DNA from 3 places in the Hymenobacter sp. UYP22 genome. Region 3 is predicted to be linked to each of the others. Evidence: riboswitches for the same ligand, from Rfam matches in the RefSeq annotation. Region 3 holds a riboswitch; each other region holds the start of a gene.
What was found. A riboswitch is a leader RNA that binds a small molecule or an ion and turns the genes downstream of it on or off. The one in region 3 is predicted to bind S-adenosylmethionine.

Region 1 (7,851 bases), on a different contig from region 3:
TTGGTCGATGCCCAGGTCAATTTGCCCGGCGGCTACGGCGGCTTCCACGCCCTCAATGGTATCGAAGCGGATGATGCCGGCCCCACTGCCCCCAATGTTCACCTTCACCACAATGGGGAACTGCAGCTGCCGGGCCGCATCGGGCACGCGGGAGGCGTGGTTGATAACCAACGACTTCGGAAACTTCAGCCCCAGTGAGGCAAACAGGCTGAGCTGCCGGGCCTTGTTGGTTTCGATGGCCGTAGCCGCCGAGCCGTTGATAATGCGCGTGCCGATGCGCTCCAGGTGGGTGGCGTAGCCGGCCGTATGGAAAATGCCCTGGCCGTGCCCGCGCAGGTAGGCCGAGGAGCTCATGCGGTTTACCACCAGCGAGTAGCGGCTCTCTGTTTCCGAGGGGTCGAAGAGGTGGTGGGCGGCGTCAATTTTCTCGTAGGGCAGGCCGCGGCGGTCCAGCTCCGCAAACAGCGGCTTAAACCATTCGGGGTGCTCGAAATAAATACCGATGGGCTTGGGTGAATTTGCCATGGGATGGAAAATGTGAGAGAAGAAAAAAATGGTGGAATCAGGTTAATAGCCGGGATTCTGCTCTAGGTCGGGGTCGGCTACCAGGTCATTGAAGGGCAGAGGGAATATCCAGCGGCGCTGGTCGGTAACGCCAAGCACGGCCCCGGCCCGGCCGGTGCGCACCAAGTCAAACCACCGGTCGGCCTCGAAGGCAAACTCCACCCGCCGCTCGTTCTCAATAGCGAGTAGCAGAGCGTCGGCAGTAGCGGCGGTGCTGGCCGGCACTCCGGCACGGTTGCGCACGGCGTTCAGGTCGGTCAGGGCATCGGTGAGCTTGCCTTGCTTGGCGCGGGCCTCGGCCCGGATAAGGTACTGCTCGGCCAGGCGCAGCACGTAGCTAGGGTCGTCGCGCTGAGCTGAGCGGCTGTAGAGGTTGCCGTAGGTGACGTTGCTGCCGGCAATAACCGTGGTAGCCAGCAGGGCTGAGCGGCTGCCGCCCACGGTGGGGTCGTTGAGCAGGGCAATGGCGGCCGGTACGGGCTGAAAGTTAAACTGTCCGCCCAGGGCGCTCGGGAACCAGTTGTTCCACATGGAGTTGGCGTCGGAATTGCTGAACGTCAGCTCAAACACCGATTCCCGGCTCAGGAAGGGTGCCGTGGAAATGGTCCGGTAAGGTGTTACCAAGCCGTAATTGCTGCTCCCGATTACCTGAGTGGCGTAGGCTTCAGCATCGGCCCATTGCTGGCGGTAGAGGTGCAGGCGGGCCCGGAGGGCGCGGGCGGCGGCCTTTACGGCCCGGTTGCGAGTGGCAGCCTCGGGCAGTAAGTTTTCGGCCTGAGTTAGGTCGGCCAGCACCTGGTCGTAGGTTTGCTCGCGGGTGCTGCGCCGGATTCCCCGGCCGTTTTCCTTGGTGCGGGTGGGCGTGAGCACCAGCGGTACTCCACCCCAGCCCCGGCCCAAATCAAAGTACACCAGGGCCCGCAGGAAGTAAGCCTCGCCCAGTAGCTGGTTTTTCTCGGTTGCCGTCAGCAGCGGGTCACTGATGCCGGGTAGGGCTGCCAGCACGTTGTTGGCCCCGTTCACGGCCTGGTACATCTGGGTCCAGGCCTCGGTAATGAGCACGTTGTCGGCGCTGAGCTGGTTCTGGTCAATCTGCAGAAACTGGTTCAGCGTACCATTGAAGCGCACATTCTCGCCGGGCAGAAAACCCAGCACCGGCCAGTTGAGCTGATAGTAGGCCTGCACCCGGTCATACACGCCGATGGTGGCGGAGCGGGCACTGCTGGCATCGGTAATGGCCTGGTCGTCGGGGAGCTGCTGCACCGGCGTGGGGTCCAGCAGGTCGTTGCAAGCCGAAATGCTCAGGGTAAAAGCACCCAGCACGGCGGCAAACAGCAAGTGGTATAGCGAAGATTTCATCGAAGTCGGATTCTGAAAACAGGGTGTACTGTCATGCTGAGCGCAGCCGAAGCATCTCTGCCGCTGGCTAACTCAATCGTGTGGACGAAGCGGTAGAGATGCTTCGGCTGCGCTCAGCATGACGGGCTTATATCTTGGTTATAAGCCCACCGTGAGGCCCACCTGGAAGGTGCGGGGCTGGGGCACGGTGGCCCAGTCGAAGTTTTTGGTGTTGCTCACCCCGCTCTGGGAGTTCACCTCGGGGTCCAGGCCGGAGTAGGGCGTGATGGTGAAGAGGTTGGCGGCCTGCACGTACACGCGCAGGGAGTTGAGGCGGGCCCGGCCTACTACCTGCTGGGGCACCGTGTAGCCCAGCGAAATGGTGCGTAGGCGCAGAAAGGAGCCATCCTCCAGGTACCGGTCGCTCAGGTTCTGCACCACGCCGCCGTAGTTGTTGGAGGCCGGGTTGGTAGTCAGGCGCGGAATGTTGGTGATGTCGCCGGGCTTCTGCCAACGGTCCAGCTGTTCGCGCAGGTAGCCGATGTTGCTCTGCGTGCCACCGTGCACCAGGAAGAAGCGGTTCATGTTCATGATTTTCGCGCCTTGCTCGAAGTTCAGGGTGAAGCCAAAATCCAGGCCTTTGTAGCTCACCGAGTTGGTTACGCCCCCGAAATAGTTGGGCCAGGCGTTGCCCACCAGCTGGCGGTCGGCCACCGAAATCTGCCCGTCGCCATTCACGTCCTTGTACTGGGCGTCGCCGGTTTCGGGGTTCACGCCGGTTTGGTGATAAAGCCAGAAGGAATAGAGCGGAGCTCCCTCTTCGAGCCGGAATATGTCGCGGGAGCCGGAGGTAATGGGCGCGGCCAGCTTCTCGATGCGGTTCACATTGCGGGCCACGTTGGCGGTAGTGCTCCACTGCACGGCCGAGGTGCGGGGCAGCCAGTTGGCCGTTAGCTGCACCTCGAAGCCCTTGTTGCTCACGGCCCCGTAGTTTTCCACCACTGAGGCAAAACCCGTTTTGCGCGGCACCGGCACGTTCAGCAGCAGACCCGAGGTGTACTTGTCGTAGTAATTCAGCTCCAGCAGCAGGCGGTTTTGCAGCACAGCTGCATCCAGGCCTACGTTCCACTGCCGGGTGCTTTCCCAGCTCAAATTGGGGTTGGCCAGCTGAAGGGGGGCGGTACCGGGCAAATCGAGGTAGTTGGCCCCGCCCTGCACCAGCCCGCGGGCGGCAAAGTCGCTGATGCCGGCCTGGTTGCCCGTTTTGCCCAAGCTGCCGCGCAGCTTCAGCTCCTGAAACACGTTCAGGTTCCGGATAAACTCTTCCTCGCTCAGGCGCCAGCCCAGGCCCACGGCCGGGAAGTAGCCCCAGCGGTTGTCGGCCCCGAAGCGGGAGGATGCGTCGGCCCGCAAGCTCACATCGGCGGTATAGCGCTGCTTAAAGCTGTAGGTAGCTTTGCCGAAGAAGGATAACAGCCCGGCCTGGGAGCGGGACGAGGAACCCGTTTGGGTAGCGGCCGAGGCAATGCTGGTCAAATCATTGCTGGGGAACTGCTGGCCCGAGAGGCTGGTGCGCTGGAAGGTGTTTTTCTGGATGGTATTGCCCACCAGGGCCTGCAACGAATGGTCCTCGCCGAAATCCACCGAGTAGTTCAAAGTCTGCTCGTTGAGCAGAGTGATGTCGCGGGATAGGAAGGAAGTAGCCGTGCCCCGGGGCTGCCCGGCCAGGATGAGCGTGTTGTTGAAGTTGTTCTCGTACATGTCGTTGAAGTCGATGCTCCAACTGCTGCGCAGGGTCAGGTGCTTGCCGAATTGGTACTGCCCATACACATTTGAGATGACGCGGGAGCCCACCGCATCGTTGTTCAGATTGTCAATCAGGGCCTGGTGATTATCGAAGGAGCCGTACTTGGCGTAAGTGCCGTCGGGGTTGTAAATTGGCAGGTTGGTGCGCGGAAATAGGGCCGAGTTGATGACGCCCACCGGGTTGTTGTCGTTGCTGCTCACGTTGCGGTGGGTGCGCGTGAGGGCCGTACTGGTTCCAATGCGCAGCCTATCGGTCACGGAGTTATCCAGGTTCACGCGCAGGCTAAACCGGTCGAAGTTGGTAGGCTTGGCAATGCTTTCCTGCCGGAAATAGCCGCCTCCGATGTAGAACTGCGTTTTAGCCGAGCCCCCGGCCGCCGACAGCTCGTAGCTCTGGGTCTGGGCCGTGCGGAACACATCAGAAAGCCGGTCGTAGGTTTGCTGCTCCTCGGGTAGGCCGCGCCCCCCGGCGGCCACTGGGCGGTAGGGCAGCTGGGCGGGGTTGCCGCCGTCGTTCAGAAACCGCTCGTTTTCCAGCTGAGCCAGCTCCGGGCCGTTCACCAGCTCGTACTGTTTGGGCGCCTTCGACCAGCCGTGGTAGGTGTTGAAGGTGATGCGGGTTTTGTCGCCGGCCTTGCCGCGCTTGGTCTGGATGAGCACCACCCCATTGGCCCCGCGCGACCCATAGATGGCCGTGGCGTTGGCGTCCTTCAGGATTTCGATGCTCTCGATATCCTGGGGGTTGATGTCGGCCAGCGGGTTGCTGGATACCTGGTTGCCCAGGCCGGTGGCAATCAGGTTGGTGTTGTTGATGAACACCCCGTCCACCACGTACAGGGGGTCGTTGCTGGCATTCACGGAGTTGCTGCCCCGGATGCGGATGAACACCCCGCCGCCCGGCACCCCCGAGTTGGCCGATACCTGCACGCCGGGCGCTTTGCCCTGCAACAGCTGGTCGGGGCTGGCCGCCGGAATGTCCTTCAGCGCATCACCCTTCACCGAGCTGATAGCGCTGGTCAGGGTCTTGCGGTTTTGCTCGCTGTAGCCCGTCACCACCACCTCCGATAGTTGCTTCACGTCGGCTTTCAGGGCCACACGCACCGGGCCGGCGGAAGCATCCACGGTCTGGCTTTCGTAGCCAATGGCGCTAACTGTTAGGGTGCTGCTACCAGGCGGTAGGGTCAGCGAAAAAGTGCCATCGGGGCCGGTAGAGGCGCCTACGGTGGTGCCTTGGACCACCACCGTAACGCCCGGCAAGGGGCTGCGGTCCGTGGCATCTACGATGGTGCCGGTTATGGAGGAGGCGGCCGTCTGGGCGAAACTCGCCGGGGCCAGGCCTGCCACCACTGCTGGCACCGCCAGAAGGGTAGAGGATTTCATACTGCAGAAAAAGCAAGGGATGAGCATGCGCAGCCGTAACAGCAGCCTACTCGGGGGCTGCGCGGGCGCGTTGGGAGGTGAATACCAAAGAGGGCAAAAACCCTGGGGTAAAACTTCCGCTCCTACACCCAGCTTGTGCACAGCCGGGGGCCAGTAGGCCGGCAAGGGGCCGGTGGAACTAGCAGTTTGCGGAGAAAGGAAGTAGGGAGGATCAGGCTATTCCAGAGGCCGAAGCAGTCGGCGCACAGAAAAACCCCGCGGGCATGGTGGGCCCGGGTACGGCGTAGAACAGTGGCGCGCTACCGCTCCGCTCTACCGGCAAGCAAAAAGCAAGAAAGGGTAACCCTATGCCTTAGCAGCCCATGCCCACCATCCGCATACAGACGGCGCCACGCATCAGGCCACAACATCCATGCTGTACGGATGCGCGGGTACGGGTACTGCTGGGGGTGCTGGTGAAGGACTTCACGGCGTTGTTGTTTTTATATGGTCAGGACTTGGCACCGTTCCGGATGTTCCGGGGGTTGTCGGCGGTTCATCGAGCCTGTCTCTCCGCGCCTCTGTATAAAAACAATCCTTTGTGGGGTAAAGAATTGATGTTGCAAATGTACTGGCGCGCTTTTCGAAAAACCAAATTTTTGTTTCAGCGCCGGCTATTAGGGCAACAGTTCCACCTGGGCGTTCGTGCTCAAAATATTCCTTTTTGCTTATTTTAAGCGCTATTTAGGTGTTATAAATACCTGCTTTGTGGGTCTGATTGCCGCAGTTTTTCAATGAAATTATTCTGCTTTAAGAGCCGTCGGGCAACGTTTTGGCAAGCAGCAGGCGTCCTCTGGGCCAGCAGCTGCCAGCAACTGGCTTGTACCCGGCGGGCTCAAGCCAGTTGCTGACATACGCACCGGCCCGCGGGCCAGCAGCTGATTATCCGACCATTGATTGTAACTCGCGCTTCTAGAGCGTGTGGACAGTCGACGAAATGTTTTACATAGCACGTCATGCAGAGCGCAGCGAAGCATCTCGCGTGCTGATGTTGCGAGGGTAAGCAGACTTCCGCACACGAGATGCTTCGCTGCGCTCTGCATGACGTTCCTTCGGCGCGACTGTTCACATAGCCTAGCCGATTATCTACTTGCCATTCATGAAGAAAACCTGTCTTTCCATCCTGTTTGCCGCTTTTTCTTACGCCAGCTTGGCCCAGAAGCCCACCACCGAGGTTATGGTTGTGGGCTGCGACCATCTGAACCAGATTTACAAAGCCGATAAGCCCACCACCGATGTGCTGACGCCCCAAGGCCAGCAGAATATCAGCCGCTTCACGGCCGCCATTGCCAACTACCAACCCGATATGCTGGTGGTAGAAGCCCTGCCCGAGGAGCAGCCCCGCCTCGACAGCCTCTACGCCCTGTACCGCCAGGGTAAGCTGGACCTGGCCACCCTGCCCGGCGGCCGCAGTGAGATTTACCAGGTGGCGTTCCGGTTGGGCAAGCAGCTGCAACTGCCCAAAATTTACTGCGCCAATGCCCCGGGCGGTACATCGCAGGGTATTTTGCGCACCGGCCAGAATATTGAGGTATACCAGCAGGCTGGCGCGGAGCTGAGCAAAGTAGCCGGCGCCAAAAGGGCCGCGCTGGAAGATGGGAGCTTGCCCCTGTACCGGTACCTGGCCGCCATCAACCAGCCGGAGCTGTACAACCTGGTGTACCGGCTGCGCTACGTGACGCCCGCCCGGGTAATGAACAGCCGCTTCACCAACCCCGATGCGGCCGTGGATACGGCCTTCGTAAACCCCCGCTACATTGGGGCGGAGTTGATTTCGGTGTTCAAAAACCGGGACTATAAAATCTACTCCAACATCGTCACGCAGGCCTTGCAGAGCCGCCCGCAGCGGGTGCTGGCGCTGTTCGGGGCCGCGCACATCGGCTCCCTGCAAAGCATCTTCGCCAGTGACCCGGAGTTTCGGGTGATGGAGTCGCGGAAGTACCTGAAGAAGTAAGCCAATGGTTGTGCTATTGGCGTCGGCCATCAGAGCAGGTGAGTATATTCTTTGCCACCTGTTGAAAGAAAGGCATGCGGTGGCGTGAGGCAAATTCCTGAACTGAAATCTGCAGCCGGGATACCTCCGCACTGTCTGTAGTGAAATGCAACCCAGTTAGCCACAGATACACTTGATAGTAATCAAGTAGCCAAGTGTGCGTGTCTAGGGTAAATAGGGCTTGCAGGCCTTCTGGTCTGGTAGTTGTTTGGCCGGTACGCAAATGAGCTACCGCCTCAAAAGCCCGCAGTAGCTCGGCGTATACATTCTGTTGTAGGGCAGCTACCGTTGGAAATGCCGCCCACGTTGTGGCTATCCAATCAGTCAGAGCGGCAAACTGCTGAGTAAGGAATAGTGCCTCCGCTACCAGAAAATGATAACCGGCCGGAAAGAGATTATAAAAATCAGGTAAGGCTGGCGAGGGCAGAGTAGGCTGCGGAATGCTAGCTGCTTCCTGCTGCAACTGCTGCAACAGCGCGTTTGATAATGGCTGATTAGGCGCTTCATACCAAGCTGCCATTATCTGGGCAAACGCTCGTCGTCCCCGGGGAAAGGCGTGCGTTTTGGGGGGCACAGGTAAGGCTAGTAGCAACGGCAGGCGCGTCTGCCAGGCGGCGGTATCTTCGGCCAGAAACTCTCCCAAAAACAAGGTGCAGTGCCCGAAAAGCTGGGCTTCAGGAGTGCGTTTGTGCCGTAGGTATTCCGTCAGTATTTCTCCGTACGCTCCGGTC
Region 2 (7,851 bases), 340 kb from region 3:
CCGCCACCATGTCGCGGATGGTAATAAGCGGAAACTGCTGGTAGGCGGCTTCCCCACTGGTGGGGTCTGGGGTGAGCGGACCAGTAGTGCCGTAGCAGGAGCCCAGCACGTTGGCGCACACGATAAACCACTCACTCGGGTCAAAATGACAGCCAGGACCTACCAAACCGGGCCACCACTCCTGTACATCGGAGTTGGCCGTGAGGGCATGGCACACCCACAGCACATTGTCGCGGGTGGGGCTCAGCTGCCCGTAGGTGTGGTAGGTTACCTCCACGTGCGGCAGCACGGCCCCGTTTTCCAGCCGCAGCGGCCGAGGCAGACGAAACACGTGGGAATCTTCGGAAGGCATTGTGTAGGAGTACTAAAGGAATGCAGTAGGGTAGGATGGGGCTAAAAAGCCACCATGCTGAGCTTGAAGGAGTATGACGCTCTGATCTTACCTAGATGCTATGAATCAAAAACTAGCCCGCGGGCGGAGTCGAATTCTACCCGGCTCCGCCCCGGCTAGGTGCGGGCACCCCTGCTATTCCCGGAGTCTCTCTCGTAAGCCCGGGAATGGGGGCCCGCGCTGCGTGCTGGAAGTTGTGCCGCCGATGGCTCTCTCACCTGCCCTCGGCGGCTTCAACCCCTCTCATAGTTTTACACTTCCAGCGGTGCAGCGTGTTCAGTTTCGGGTTCGGGCAGTAGGGTGCTGTGGGTGTTGGGCGAGGCGGCGTTGCGCACCGCGTCAAATGCCTGCTGCAAATCGGCCCGGATATCCTCAAAATGCTCAATGCCCACCGATAGGCGCAACAACGTGGGCGACACGCCGGCCGCGCGTTGCTCCTGCTCCGAAAGCTGCTGGTGGGTAGTAGCCGAGGGCTGAATGATGAGCGTTTTGGCGTCGCCTACGTTGGCCAGGTGGCTGACCAGCTTCAGGTTATCAATGAACTGGGTGGCAGTTTCCTTGGAGCCTTTGATGGCAAAAGTGAGTACCCCACCGTAGCCGCGCTTCAGGTATTTCTGGGCCAGGATGTGGTAGGGGCTGCTTTTCAGACCAGGGTAGTTCACGGCTTCCACCTGCGGATGCTGCTCCAGCCAGTTGGCCACGCGCAGGGCGTTTTCCACGGTGCGCTCCACCCGCAGACTCAACGTTTCCAGGCCTTGGAGCAGCAGGAAGGAGTTGAACGGGCTCTGCGAGGGGCCAAAGTCGCGCAGCCCCTCTACCCGGGCCCGGATGATAAAGGCGATGTTGCCAAACGGGCCGTTTTTGCCGAATACGTCGTTGAAAATCAGCCCGTGGTACCCATCAGATGGCTCCGTGAACTGCGGGAACTTGCCGTTGCCGAAGTCGTAGGTGCCTCCATCCACAATTACGCCACCCACACTGGTGCCGTGGCCGCCAATCCACTTCGTGGCCGATTCCACCACAATGTTGGCCCCGTGTTCCAAAGGACGGAACAGGTAACCGCCGGCCCCAAACGTATTGTCCACAATAAGCGGCAAATCGTGCTTGCGGGCAATGGCGGCAATAGCCTCGAAATCAGGAATGCTGAAGCTGGGGTTACCGATGGTTTCCAGGTAAATAGCCTTGGTCTTCTCATCAATCAGGGCCTCAAACTTGGCGGGCTGGTCGCCATCGGCAAAACGGACTTCAACGCCTAAACGCTTGAAGGCCACTTTAAACTGGTTGTAAGTGCCGCCGTACAGGTGCGTGGTGCTCACAAAGTTGTCGCCGGCCTGCAAAATGTTGTTGAGGGCAATAAACTGCGCTGCCTGCCCCGAGGATACCGCCAGGGCTGCCACACCACCTTCCAACGCCGCCACCCGCTGCTCGAACACGTCGGTAGTCGGGTTCATCAGGCGAGTATAAATATTGCCAAACTCCTTCAGGGCAAACAGGTTAGCGCCGTGCTCAGCATTCCTGAACACGTAGCTGGTAGTCTGGTGAATGGGTACGGCGCGGGAACCGGTTACGGGGTCAGGCTGCTGGCCGGCGTGGAGTTGGAGGGTCTCGAAATGGAAGTTCTGCGTGGACATGGCAGGGCTGAGTTTGAAGACGTTGGGGGTAGGAAGAGAACCTGAAAGGCAGAGCCGCCGCGAGGGGAATAAGGCCGCGTTGTTCATGCCAAATTGTTGACGATGAAGTTGGTAACGCGTGGGTTGCCTGCCGGATGCCTAGTAGCAGGCACCTTCGGCTCGGGCCGAAGCTAGGCTGGGAGGGAAGAGGGCTGCGGGGCCGGGCTTGCGGCTAGCAACAGCAACAACACGCGCTGCTACAGCAGCGCATTCGCATTCGGCCGGTAGCGGCTGAGGCAGCCGGGGCAACGCAAAAAACCCACGACGAAACAGCAGGCGCAATGGCGGCTGAGGCGGTAGGGGCTGAAAAGGCGAAAGCGAGGGTGTTTTCCATGGTACTCCTGAGTTATATGCCCCGCCGCCGGATGGCTGGTCGGGCAGGAATTGGCACCTTTCGCGCGGTCGAAGGTTGCCAGTGGGTCAGGGAGCCTGTTCTCTCGCCACTTCTGTATAAATCCTATGAGAACTTCCCCGCCGCGAGCGGAGGAGTACCGAGTTGGTAGTGCAAAGGTATAAACGCAGATTTGATATCTGCAAGCATTATTGGGGAAAATGCTGAAATTATTTTTTCTGGCTAATGTCGTTTTATAAACGGATGAGATTATGCGTAAAACATTGTTAATAAGCGGGTAATATAGATAAAAGAGAAGGTAGATATGCCGGGCGAAGTTAATCAGTGACTAAGTTGATCTGTATAAGCCAATAGCTCCAGTGAACAGCCAGGCTGAGTTATTGCGAGTAGCAAGGGGGCTGGCGCACAAAAAAAGCCGCTCTTATAAGAGCGGCTTTCTTGCATATTTTAAAGAATTAACCTTAGCTGGAAGCTTTGGGCAGGGTAAGCACCTGGCCTACTTCAATCTTGTCAGGGTCGGAGCCAATGATGCCTTTATTGGCCTCATAAATCTGGTGCCACTTGGTGCCGTCGCCGTAGTGGTTGCGGGCAATTTTCGAAAGGGAATCACCGCTTACTACGGTATAGGTTTCGCCTTCGGTAGCGGCGGGCTGGTTGGCGTTGCCGAAAAAGTCGGTAGCACCACCGGCGGCAGGTTTGGCGGCTGGCTCAACAGGTTTCTTTTCGCCGTCGTTCGAGAGAAAATCAAACAGTCCCATAGGAGTAGAATCGTTAAGAGTGGGAGGGGAAGCACCGACGTTCGGCCGGGTTGGCAGTCAGTCAGATGCTTCTTACGCCGTGGCAGACATTAGGTTGTAGCTGCACTATGTTCCGCTGGAGCAGGCATCCGCCGGGCAAACATCTTGCGGCGGGGTTCCGTACTAGACGCATTATCGGCCGTTGCGCCGTTGAGTTTGCCACATCCTTCACCCTATTCACTCTCCCCATGAAAACCCTGACCTCTCCCTTCCGCCTCCTGGCCAGCCTGCTGGTGTTGTTGGTTCTCTTCACGGCTGCATCCTGCGGCAGCAAAGAGGGCAAAGTAGAAGGTGTAAATATGCTGTACGGTGCCCAAAGCAAAGTATGGAAAACCGACAAGGAGCTGAGCTCCACCGGCGACAAAGTAAAGCAGACTGATGCGCAGGAAGACGAGCGTATCACCTTCTTCGCCAACGGCCAGTACAACATGACCTCCGCCGCTGGTGCCGTAAACGGTAAGTACGATTTCGACCAAGCTGGTAAAAAAATCACCATGACTCCCGACGGCGCTGCCCAAAGCAACACGTTTGATGTAGTTACCCTCACCGATGACAAGCTGACGCTCAAAGCTCCTACCGGTGCTGAGCTGAAACTCGAAAAAGAATAACCCCGCTGCTAGGTTTGTATAGCAGTCCAAAAAACTCAAAAAAGCCCTTCTGCCCAGTGCAGAAGGGCTTTTTTGATGCATTTTACCGGAAGTATGTAGCTTGCTGATCAACTACATACTATTGTTCCTATGTTTTCTATCCGAATGCTGGCCCTGAGTGGCTTGCTAAGTATGCTTGCCGGGCCGCTACTGGCCCAAAATGCGCCCGGTACTACGGCGGCCGTTGCGCCAATCAAAACCTACCCGGTGCGCACCATCAACCCAACGGACGCTGACTTAAGTGACCTGGAGTTTTTACGGCAGGAAATTGGTCCGGCGCGGGTAGTCATGCTGGGCGAGCCCACCCATGGCGTGGGTACGGCTACCGAGGCCAAAGTCCGGTTGATCCGGTTTCTGGCGGAGCGCATGGGCTTTACCACCGTGGCGTTTGAAAGCAGCCTATATCCGTTAGATCAGGCCGAGCGGGCAATTCAGGCGGGCGCTCCGGTTCCGGCCGCCATTGCCGCTTCCGTGTACCCGGTCTGGACGGAAACCCAGGAGTTTCAGGCGCTGCTGCCGCTGCTGGGCAAGGGCAAGCTGCACGTAGCCGGCTTCGACTCGCAGGTGGGCTGGGGGCACGATGATATGCTGGACGACCTGGAAACCTTTCTGAGACCCGAAAAAGGTAGCTCCGATATTGCCTACGACTACCTGGATGAGTGCATCAGCACAATGGGAGAGCACAACATCTTTCCTCCTTCGCACCAGCTGGTTTTCTTCAAGATGCAGCTTGGCAAGGCGCGAAAAATCCTGGATAAAGTAGCCGCTGGCCCGGACGCTAAACGCCGGGAGCGGGCTGGTTTCTGGTTGCAACAGTTGCGGAGTATACAGGCCCTGGCCCAGGACTACGCCTCCAACGACCCTGGTGCCAAAGATTCGGCCACGTTTAAGGCCGCCGACAGCAACGCCCGCGACGCCCAAATGGCCGATAACCTGCTGTGGTACCTGCGCAACCATCCCCAGGAAAAGGTGATTTGCTGGGGCGCCATCGGGCACCTGTCCAATACCACGGCCGGACTGGATCAGGAAGAGTTAAAAGGATTTCGCCCGATGGGCCAAGCCGTGAAGGCCGCGCTGGGAACGGATGCGGTGTATGTGTTCAGTACAGTAGCCGGTAGTGGTAAGCATGGGTTTGGGTACTGGGGTAAACATCAATCCGTCCCGGCTCCGGCTCTCGGGACACTGGAGGCCGAACTGCTGGCTCAAGGTCAGGAGTACAGCTTTGTGAGCCTGAAGCACGACGCGCCGGGCCGCCGGCTAACCACTTATGCGTTTGAATTTCTGCCGATTTCCGGCCCCTGGAGTGAGGCAATTGATGGGCTCCTCTATCTGAAAACGATAGCCCCGCCCCAGCCTGTGCTGCCGACGGCTGCCGCCCCGCCCAGCCAGGCTGTAGGCGCTGCGGCTCCGCCCGCCGTGCTAAGCCGGCAACGGGCCAATGTGCGCCCAATAGCCGGTAAAACCAGTGCTGCGCTTACGCTCACTGGCACAGTGCTCGACCGCAAAACCGGCCAGCCAGTTCCCTTCGCCACGGTGGCCCTACCCGCCCGCAGTGCCGGCACCGTTACGGACGCGCAAGGCCGGTTCCGGCTGGAGGCCCGGCTGGGGGAGCAAGTGCAGGTGAGCAGCATCGGTTACGAACCGGCTACCCTAGCGGCGCAGCACGCTACGGCCCTACATGTGCGCTTGGTTCCGGCGGCCTTTGCCCTGGCCGATGTACGCGTGAGTGCCCAGTCGCAGGACCCAAAGCGCATCATGAAGAATGTTATCAAGGCCATTGAAACCAACTACGAGCGGCAGGACTATGCCCAGGAGCTGTACGTGCACCGCCGCATTATGGGGTTCGATACGCTGCGTCATGAGCTGGAATACACCGGCCGGCAATGGACGCCTGCGGGCTACCAACATTGGGCGGGCGGCTTTTTGATGCTGGAAAAGCGGCCGGTGATACAGGTACAGGAAAAACGTGAGGCAACGACGAAGGCTGACGGCCACGCGTACAGTGAGCCAGGCTACGGCTTTTCCGGGGGCTTTGACCCGGTGCGCGTTTCGCCGCTGTTTAAATCGGCCACTCTAAGCCGCTTCCGAGTGCAACTGGATAGCATAGAACAACGGGGCGAAGAAGCATACTACGTACTCAGTTTTGCGGCCAAGAAGGCCAGCCACCGAGCTACCGGGATGGGTTTTATTCAGGGTTACTCGGGCAAAATATACGTGCGTCAGCAGGACTACGCTGTGGTGCGCTATGAAAGCCTTTGGCAGCACGACACGGCGGAAGTAAACGCCATAGCGCACAAATACTACGGCACTAGAAGCAACATCCGTCACTTTTTCAATGCGGTGTACCAAGACCACCGAACCACGCACGTGGTAACGTATCAGCAGACTGGCACCGGCCGCTACTATGCCAGTGCCAGCGTAGCGCAGGCTTTGGAGGTTGGGCACATGCTAAGTGGCCGCGGCCGGCATTTTTACAACCAGAAAACCTGCGACGTGTATTACGCGCCGCCAGTAGTCGTGTCGGCGGCTGAAGTGCCCGACCCTAATGCCCAGCCCGAGCTACGCGGGGACAGTACGGGTATTTGGCAGGTTGGCAAAGTTTCAAACCGCCCGGATTTCTGGCAAACTTACCAGCGCCCCGTGCCGGTTGAGGCTGCTCCGACCCTGAAGACCACCAAATAAAACGTGTCATTCCGAGCAAAGCGAGGAATCTGGGCTAAGCTGTGTGGACAGTAAGCAAGGCTAAACAACGCCACGTCATGCAGAGCATTCTGCGAATCGAGCAGAGACGAAGCATCTCGCGTGCTGACGTTGGGGCTACTATCTACATCAGCACGCGAGATGCTTCGCCTCCGGCTCTGCCTGACGTTCCAGTTGGTAGTAAGAAGCGTTACTGTCCACTCAGCCTAGGCCGTTGCTACGGTAACTCCAGATTCCTCACTTCGCTCGGAATGACAGTTTTTGCTCGGAATGGCAGTCTACGAGTGCATTACCTGCTCAACCTTTCGCTTGCCATAGATGCGCGTAACCCAACGAGGCAGGAACACGGCCCCTAACACCAAGTACAAGTAATACGTGACGATGCGGTAGAGCAAGACCATAAAATTGGTCATGGTAGGCGTGCCGATGAACTTACCGAAGAATGTGGGAAAGGCACCCTCGGCAACTCCCGCGCCGCCGGGCGTAATGGCAATTAGCAGAATAACCTTGTAAGTGAGGTTACGGCCAAAAATCAGCCAGAACTCCGACCAGCTCACGTCAATAAACGCCGCAATCAGGCAGCCAATAACCAGGTAGCGCGCCGTCCAGACAAACGCCGTGCTCAGGGCCGCCCGCAGCCAGTAGCCCCAGCCGTTGCCGCGCAGCTGAGCCGAGGCCAGCACCAACTCGTTACCGTGCTGATATGCCTTGTTGCGCCAGCGCCGCAGTCCGCGCGTTGAGAACAGCCGGATAAACAGCCGCCGCACTGACTGCGGATTCACGAAAATGGCGTACAGCATCAGCAGGGCATAGGCCGTAACGAATACGTAGCTCAGCACAAACCCGGCGCGAAGCGTTGCCATCAGCCCGCCCTGCAACGCCTCATGCGGGTACAGCGCATCACCCCCGATGAGCACCACCAGCGGCACCATCAGCACGTAATACAGGTTGTCGAGCATGGCCGTAGCCATAATGTAGGCCACCGATTTGCCCAGCGGAATGCCCTCCTTGTGCAGCAGCACTGGCGCCACGGCCGTGCCCCCCACCGCCGATGGCAGCACGCAGGACGAGAATTCCCAAAGCATAATCACGTCCAGGGCAGCCCGCCAGCTGAGTACTTTCTCGGTGAGGTAACGGATGCGGTACACGTAGCCGGCGTCGCGGGCCACCAGCACTACTAGCATCAGCAGCAGCCAGAGCGGCTTGGCATTGGCCAGCGGGGCCAGGTCGCCGGGTTTGTAGCTGCGCCAAAACATAAAGCCCACCACGCTCAGGCCAATAAGCACCGGCAGCA
Region 3 (7,851 bases):
CAATCATAATCGGCACCCGCGAAATGTCGGGCTCCGAGGCAATGAGGTTCAGGAACGTGGTCATGGCCTGCTCGGAATCCAGCATGCCTTCGTCCATGTTCACGTCAATCACCTGAGCACCGCCTTCCACCTGGTCGCGGGCTACTTGCAGGGCTTGCTCGTAGGCACCGGTACGGATGAGGCGGGCGAAAGCGCGGCTACCGGTCACGTTGCACCGCTCACCCACGTTCACAAATAGGCTTTCCCCGGTGATGCCGAACGGCTCCAACCCGCTCAGGCGGGTGGCCTGGGGCACTTCCGGCAAGGGGCGCGGCTCGTACTTTTCGGCCAGCTTGGCTAGCTCGGCAATGTGCTGGGGCGTGGTCCCGCAACAGCCGCCCACCACCGTCACGAGCCGGTCGGAGAGGTAGCCTTCTACCACGCCCGCAAACTCCTGCGCCGACTCGTCGTAGCCGCCAAAAGCGTTGGGCAAACCGGCGTTGGGGTAAGCGGAAATGTGTACGTCGGCAATACGGCTCAACTCCTTGATGTACACCTTGAGCTGGTCGGCCCCGAGGGCGCAGTTCAACCCCACACTCAGCAGCGGCAGGTGGCGAATGGAATTCCAGAAAGCTTCTACCGTCTGCCCGCTCAGCGTGCGGCCCGAGGCATCCGTAATGGTACCGGAAATCATGACGGGCACCACCCGGCCACCTTCGTCGAAGAACTTCTGCACCGCGTACAGCGCGGCTTTGGCGTTGAGCGTGTCGAAGATGGTTTCGATGAGCAGCGCGTCGGAGCCGCCGTCAATCAGGCCGCGCACCTGCTCGTGGTAAGCGGTGGCCAGCTCGTCAAAGGTCACGGCGCGGAAGCCAGGGCGGTTGACGTCGGGCGAGAGGGAGGCCGTGCGGTTGGTGGGGCCAATGGCCCCGGCTACAAAGCGTGGCTTGGCCGGATTCTGAGCGGTAAACTCGTCGGCGGCTTCCTTGGCCAGCCGAGCTGACTCGTAGTTCAACTCATATACCACGTGTTCCAGCGCGTAGTCGGCTTGGGCAATGGTGGTGCCGCTGAACGTGTTGGTTTCCACCATGTCGGCCCCGGCGGCAAAGTACTCGGCGTGGATGCCCTTGATGATGTCGGGGCGGGTGAGGCTAAGCAGGTCGTTATTGCCGCGCAAGGGGTGCGAGTGGTCGGCGAAACGGGTGCCCCGGAAGTCCTCCTCGGTCAGCGGGTGGCGCTGAATCATGGTGCCCATGGCGCCGTCCAGCACCAGGACGCGCTGGCGCAGAATGTCGTAGAGGGGCGAGTCGGGGCGGGCGGAGGCGGTGAGAACGGTCGGCATATCGGCTCTTCTAAGGAAAATCAGCGGCGAAAAGTGCCTATCCAGAAAGAGCCGGGCGCGGAGGCCGGTTCCGTACTTATCTTCTTTCAAGGCCCGCAAAGGCCTTGAAAAGGGAGTTAGCACCTTGTTTTATTTCAGGTTGCTAAGACGTCATTGGGCCCAATCCCTCGGTCTTTCTGGATAAGTAACACAGCGAAGATACAGCGCAAGCCGCTAAAAACAACAAGCCCGGCCGTTGGCACGGCCGGGCTCTAAGCAAGGAGTAGTGAGGTAGCTAGTCCTTTTTGATGCAGTTGGGCACGGTTTTACCGTCTTTCTTCTTGGTACCGGCTTGCTCGTAGCCTTTCCAGCAGGGGTCTTTTTTGGCGGAGGTTTCTTTCTTGTCAGCCATGGGATGGGGTGGTTTGTTAGTTACGGGAGAGGTACCGGGGTGTACGCAGGAGTGGGCCGCCGAGTTGAACTGGGCAGGCGAGGGGGGGCGGCGTCTGCTGTCTTGGCCGGGCCCGGCCTATGCCCGGGCCGGCAGAGCAGGGCGTTTGGTGGAATGGGACAATGATGCGCTGAGTGCTTCGTTGAAATGAAAGGCAGTTTGCCTAGCTTGGGTCTTCCTTATCACTTCCGCTTTTATCATGCTACCACTATCCTATGCCGCCGGGGTTGCCGCCCTGCTCCTGGCACCGCTCCTCAGCCCCGCCCAGACCCTGACGCCGCGCGGCCTGACGGGCACGTATTACCGGGGACAGAATTTCGAGCGGGCCGTACTGACGCGCATTGACAACCAGCTGGATTTTGAGTGGCGCAAGCTGCCGCCCGCCCCGGGCGTGCCGGCCGAGCATTTCTCGGTGCGCTGGACGGGGTTTCTGGAAGCCCCCGTGACGGGCCAGTACGTGCTGCACCTGACCGTGGACGACGGCGTGCGGGTGTGGCTGGACAACCAGCTGCTGTTCGACTCCTGGCGCGACCAGTACTTTACCAAGGGACAGGCCCGCGTGCGGATGGAGGCCGGGAAGCGCTATGCGCTGCGGGTGGAGTATTATCAGAACGCGCTGGACTCCCGGCTGCTGCTGGCCTGGCAGCGGCCCGACGCGTCGATGGTGGATTTCTTCGGTAGCCAATCCAACGTTCAGCCCATTCCAACGCGCTACCTCTGGTCGGCGCGGCCAGTGCGGGTTAAACTCACCAACGCTGCTGATTCGGCGGCCTATCTGGTCGCCCGGCGGGGCCGTATCAAGTCTACGCCTGTAAAGGCGGCCCTGGTCATCGGGTACCGCCCGCGCCCCACGCCCGCACCGTTGCCAAAACCCACGCCCGTTCTGACTACCAAACCAACTCCCCGGCCCGTCGTGGCCAGCCGGCCGCGCCCGCCTAAGAATGACCGGCCGGCGCTGGCGGAGCTGGGCAACCTGGCCAAAGGCGCGGCCGTGGAACTACCCAACCTGTACTTCACCCAGAGCACCGCCGAGCTGCTGCCTTCGAGCCAGCCCATGCTCAACGAACTGGCCCAGACCCTGCGCCGTCAGCCCGCTCTGCGCCTGGAAGTGGCCGGCCATACCGATAACGTGGGCGAGGCCCACCTGAACCTGCGCCTCTCCCAGCAGCGGGCCCAAGTGGTACGTCGCTACTTGGTCCGGCAGGGTATCGATTCGGTGCGGCTGACGGCCGTGGGCTACGGGGGAACCCGGCCGGTGGCCGATAACCGCCAGCCAGAGCAGAGGCCTCGAAACCGTCGGGTGGAAGTAATAGTGCAGTAATAGCCTGAGCTGCCGCGTGTACGTACATCAATTTGGCCAAGGCTCAACAACCTCAGCAGTTTCGCGTAAGGCATAAGCTCAGCACTATTCCTTACCACTTCCGCTATGGCTGCAAAGAAAGCTGCGACTCCTAAACAAGACGCCACTCCCGCAAATCCTATTCCCGCCAAAGCCGCCAAAACGGCCGCTACGCCCGCCGCCAAACAGGCGTCCAAAGTTGCCGCCGAAGTGCCTGAGCCCGTGAAACGCCCCACGGCCAAGGACATGAAGCAGCACGCCCAAACGCTGCCCTACCCCGCCAAACAGGCCGACATGAAGCTGCAGCCCGGCATGAGCTTCAGTACCTACCGGGCGGCTGGCAAGCTGCAGGATAAAATTGCCCTCATAACCGGTGCCGACTCGGGCATTGGGCGGGCGGTAGCAGTGGCGTTTGCCATGGAAGGAGCTCACGTGGCTGTTCTCTTCAACGAAAACGTGGAAGATGCCGAGGAAACCAAACGGCTAATAGAAGCTCAGCAGCGCCGGTGCATTCTGCTGCAGCTGGATGTGCGTGACCCGGAACAGTGCAAGCAAGCCGTGCGCCGCACCCGCGCCGAGTTAGGTGGCCTCAACATTCTGGTCAATAACGCGGCCTTCCAGATGGCCCAGGAGAAGTTCGAGGATATTTCGGAGGAGCAAATCCGCCGCACGTTCGATACTAACATTCTCGGCTACATCTGGATGGCGCAAGCCGCCATTCCTCACTTCAAGCAGGACGACTGCATCATCAACACCGGCAGCATTGTAGGCCTCACTGGCATTCCTATTCTGGTGGATTACGCCTGCACGAAGTCGGCCATTCATGCCCTTACCAAAAGCCTAGCTACTTATCTGGGAGAAAAGGGTATCCGGGTGAATTGCGTGGTGCCCGGCCCCGTCTGGACGCCCAACATTCCCGGCACCATGCCCCGGGAGGAGGTGGAAAAATTTGGCTACGAGGTGGCCCTGGCCCGCCCTGGTCAGCCTGAGGAGCTGGCTCCTGCCTACGTGCTGCTGGCCTCCCAGGACGGCTCCTTTATGACTGGCTCCCTGGTGCACGTTACCGGCGGCAAAATGAGCAGCGACCAATAAGTAAACGGGTGAAGCGGTGAAGTTGCGAAGCGCCGTTGGCCAGCAGCTGCCTTTCACAAGTTCGCAAACTCTCCACCTCACCCCTATGAAATATCCCCAAGGCACCGTCCGGGCGCTGCTTGATTCCGAGCATGTGACGCCCGCCACCAAAGCGGCGCTGGAAGCCCGGCTCACTATTTCGACAAACTATGTGCCGCAGTTTTTCGACGCCGATACCTACCAGTTGTTACGGGCCGTGGCTGCCCGCCTTTTCCCCCAGCCCGAACGGGAAGCGCCCATTGAGCTGGCCCCGAACGTGGATAAGCGGCTGGCGGAAGGCCGGGCCGATGGCTGGCGCTATGATGTGATGCCCCCCGACCGGGAAGCCTACCGGCTGGGCCTGGGTGGTATCAATCAGGCGGCCCAGGCGCAGTTTCAGCAGCCGTTTATGGAGCTTAATGAAACCGCCCAGGATACTGTGCTGGGGCAGTTGGCGGCCGAAAAAGCGTCGGGTGAAAACTGGGCGCAAGTGTCGCAGAAATACTTTTTTGAGGAAATGCTGGCCGAACTGACGGAAAGCTACTACGCCCACCCTCTGGCCCAGGAGGAAATAGGGTACGTGGGCATGGCCGACCAACCCGGCTGGACGCGCATCGGCCTCAACGAGCGGGAAGACCGGGAACCTGCTGAGAGTTAGTGAGTCAGTGAAATGGTGAGTTTGATGGTCAAACTGCATCATGTAAGCTGCTTACGTCGATGGAACGTCCAACCCACCATCTCCCCACTTCACCATTTCACCGCACATGCCCGAAGAAGAAGTACTCGAAGAAGGCGTGCTGAACCCGGTTCAGCCCGAAATACAAGACCCACTGCTTAAAAATATTCTGGCCGAGAATGAGGCGGCCCCGGCCGCTACCCCTACCGAGCAGGAGCAACCAGCTGCCCTTCCTGATTTTATTGAGGAAGTAGACTGCGTGGTAATTGGTACTGGTGCGGGTGGAGCGCCCCTGCTGGCCCGGCTGACTATGGCCGGTTTAAAGGTGGTGGCCCTGGAAGCCGGCCCACGCCGCGACCCGACCAAAGACTACGCCACCGACGAGAAAGCCCAGAACTTCCTGTTCTGGAATGATGAGCGCCTTTCGGCCGGGCAAAACCCGGTGGCTTTCGGTAAAAACAACTCCGGCACCGGCGTGGGTGGCTCCACGTTGCACTACACCGCCTACACGCCCCGCGCCCACCGTGGCGACTTAAAGCTGCACACCGACTTTGGGCAGGGTGTAGACTGGCCGTTTGGTATCGAAGAGCTGGAGCCGTACTACGAGGAAATAGAGCACTTTCTGGGCATATCGGGTCCTACGCCTTACCCCTGGGATGCTGGCCGCCGCAAGGGCTACCCGCTGCCTCCGCTGCCACTCAATGGAGCGGCCCAGCTTATGGAGCGAGCCTGTGCCCAACTCGGTATTACCACCTCTCCGGCGGCCAACGCGGCGTTGTCGGCGCGCTATTACCAGGAGGGCATTGGCTGGCGTGAGGCCTGCACCAACCGGGGCTTTTGCCAGGCGGGCTGCAACCGGGGCGCCAAAGCCAGTATGGACGTAACCTTTCTGCCCTTGGCGGAAAGCTACGGGGCCGAAATCAGGGCTGATGCCTACGTGACCGAAATTGAGCGCGACGCCACCGGCCGCGTAACGGGCGTGGTGTATGAGCAGCACGGCCAAACGGTGCGTCAGCGTTGCCGCCATCTGTTTTTGTGCGCCGGGGCCGTAGAAACGCCGCGCCTGCTCATGCTCAATAAGCTAGCATTAAGCAGCGGGCACGTTGGCAAAAACTTTATGGCTCACCCCGGCATGCAGGTCTGGGGTACTTTCCACGAAGATGTCCGGCCCTACAAGGGTATTCCGGGTGGCCTGATTTCCGAGGACACCCACCGCCCCAAAGACGCCGATTTTGCCGGAGGGTATTTGCTGCAAAGTATAGGGGTGATGCCCGTTACGTTTGCCACCCAAATGGTGCGCCAGCGTAAGCTGTGGGGGCAGCCCCTGCGCGACTATATGCGGAGCTACAACCACGTGGCCGGCATTAATATTCTGGGTGATTGTCTGCCGCACGAGGCCAATTTTATGGAGCTCAGTGAGGAGAAAGATGCGCGCGGCCTGCCCAAACCCCGCCTGCACTTCACGGCCCAGGAAAACGAGCAGCGCATGAACCGCCACGCCGAAAAGCTGATGCGGCAGATTTGGGAAGCGGCCGGCGCCACGGATATCTGGGCGTTTGAGCGCTACGCTCACGTCATTGGCACGGCGCGCATGGGCCTGAGCGGCGACGATGCAGTGGTGAACCCGGATGGTAAAGCCTTTGATGTGCCCAACCTCTATATATGTGATAACTCCGTGTTTCCCAGCGCCCTGAGCGTGAACCCGGCCCTCACCATTATGGCCCTGAGCCTGCGCACTGCCGATAAGTTTCTGGAAGCGCAAAACCGGCTGGATACCTGATTTGGGTTGTCAGTTACTGGTTGTCAGACTCTGATAGCAACCCGCCGCTGACACCCAGTAACTGACTTCTAACACGTCATGTCCAAGAATTTTCTTACGCACATTAAAGACCGGTTCGGCGACGGCCGGTATGAGGGCGACCAGTTTGGTGGGGCCGGTGGCCACGATGGTACGGGACTGCCCACCGGCACGCCCGGCAACTTCATGTTTGCCACCGGTGTGGAGTGTTCTTATCCTACTATTGCCAACGGTACCATCCGGCGCGATTTGCTGGCCGAAACCGACCACTACAACCGCTACAGGGAAGACCTGGGGCTGGTGAAGGAAATGGGCCTGAAGGTGCTGCGCTATAATCTGCCTTACTACCTCATTCACAAGGGACCCGGCCAGTTTGATTGGGAGTTTGCCGATTTGGCCATGGCCGAAATCAAGCGCCTCGGCATTACGCCTATTCTGGACTTAATGCACTTTGGGGTGCCCGATTGGATCGGGAATTTCCAGAACCCCGAGCTACCCGTGCACTTTGCCGAGTACTGCGGGGCCGTGGCCCAGCGCTACCCCTGGGTACGGTTTTATACCCCCGTCAACGAAATTTACGTGACGGCCCGCGCCTCTGCCAAAGATGGTATCTGGAACGAGCAGCTCAAGGATGATCGGGCTTTCATCACGGCCATGAAGCACATTACGGCGGCCAGCATCATGGGCAATCAGCAAATTGCCCGCTACCGCCCCGACTGCATCATCGTGCAAAGCGAATCGGCGGAGTACATCCATGAAATGCGGGCAGTGGAAAGCGCCGAAATCCGGCTGCAGAACAAGCTGCGCTTCTTGTCTCTGGATTTGCTGTACGCCCACACCATTGACGCCGAAGTGCTGCTTTACTGCCTCGACAACGGCATGACCCGGGAAGAAATGAAGTGGTTTATGGCTGGTGAGCCGCCCGGCTACCAGATTATGGGCAACGACTATTATGGCCGCAACGAGAAGATAATCAAGCCCAATGGTGACCTGTGCGAGGCCGAGGACGTGCTGGGTTGGTATACCATGACCAAGCAGTACTACGAGCGGTACCGCAAGCCCGTGTTCCACACCGAAACCAACACGTTTAATGCCAAGGATGCCGAGTGCTGGCTCTGGAAGCAATGGGTAAACGTGCAGCGTATTCGTCAGGATGGGGTGCCGGTGGTCGGGTTTA

Region 1: linked by a shared signal. The riboswitch ahead of ABIB60_RS09550 (SusC/RagA family TonB-linked outer membrane protein) and the one ahead of metH (methionine synthase) in region 3 are both predicted to bind S-adenosylmethionine.
Region 2: linked by a shared signal. The riboswitch ahead of ABIB60_RS04210 (O-acetylhomoserine aminocarboxypropyltransferase/cysteine synthase family protein) and the one ahead of metH (methionine synthase) in region 3 are both predicted to bind S-adenosylmethionine.

The regions. Positions count from the first base shown of each region.
Region 1 covers NZ_JBEPPK010000004.1:234,187-242,037, reverse strand. Annotated here, with positions in the region: gene ABIB60_RS09560 (ATP-grasp domain-containing protein) at 1-525, opposite strand, end outside; gene ABIB60_RS09555 (RagB/SusD family nutrient uptake outer membrane protein) at 568-1,923, opposite strand; gene ABIB60_RS09550 (SusC/RagA family TonB-linked outer membrane protein) at 2,062-5,088, opposite strand; SAM riboswitch class I at 5,568-5,659, opposite strand; gene ABIB60_RS09545 (DUF5694 domain-containing protein) at 6,227-7,081, shown strand; gene ABIB60_RS09540 (hypothetical protein) at 7,095-7,851, opposite strand, start outside.
Region 2 covers NZ_JBEPPK010000002.1:172,528-180,378, reverse strand. Annotated here, with positions in the region: gene metX (homoserine O-acetyltransferase MetX) at 1-352, opposite strand, end outside; gene ABIB60_RS04210 (O-acetylhomoserine aminocarboxypropyltransferase/cysteine synthase family protein) at 643-2,022, opposite strand; SAM riboswitch class I at 2,405-2,518, opposite strand; gene ABIB60_RS04205 (LysM peptidoglycan-binding domain-containing protein) at 2,875-3,171, opposite strand; gene ABIB60_RS04200 (lipocalin family protein) at 3,399-3,818, shown strand; gene ABIB60_RS04195 (erythromycin esterase family protein) at 3,948-6,539, shown strand; gene ABIB60_RS04190 (lysylphosphatidylglycerol synthase transmembrane domain-containing protein) at 6,836-7,851, opposite strand, start outside.
Region 3 covers NZ_JBEPPK010000002.1:514,004-521,854, reverse strand. Annotated here, with positions in the region: gene metH (methionine synthase) at 1-1,321, opposite strand, end outside; SAM riboswitch class I at 1,395-1,508, opposite strand; gene ABIB60_RS05665 (PA14 domain-containing protein) at 1,951-3,072, shown strand; gene ABIB60_RS05660 (SDR family oxidoreductase) at 3,178-4,182, shown strand; gene ABIB60_RS05655 (gluconate 2-dehydrogenase subunit 3 family protein) at 4,268-4,858, shown strand; gene ABIB60_RS05650 (GMC family oxidoreductase) at 4,965-6,656, shown strand; gene ABIB60_RS05645 (family 1 glycosylhydrolase) at 6,735-7,851, shown strand, end outside.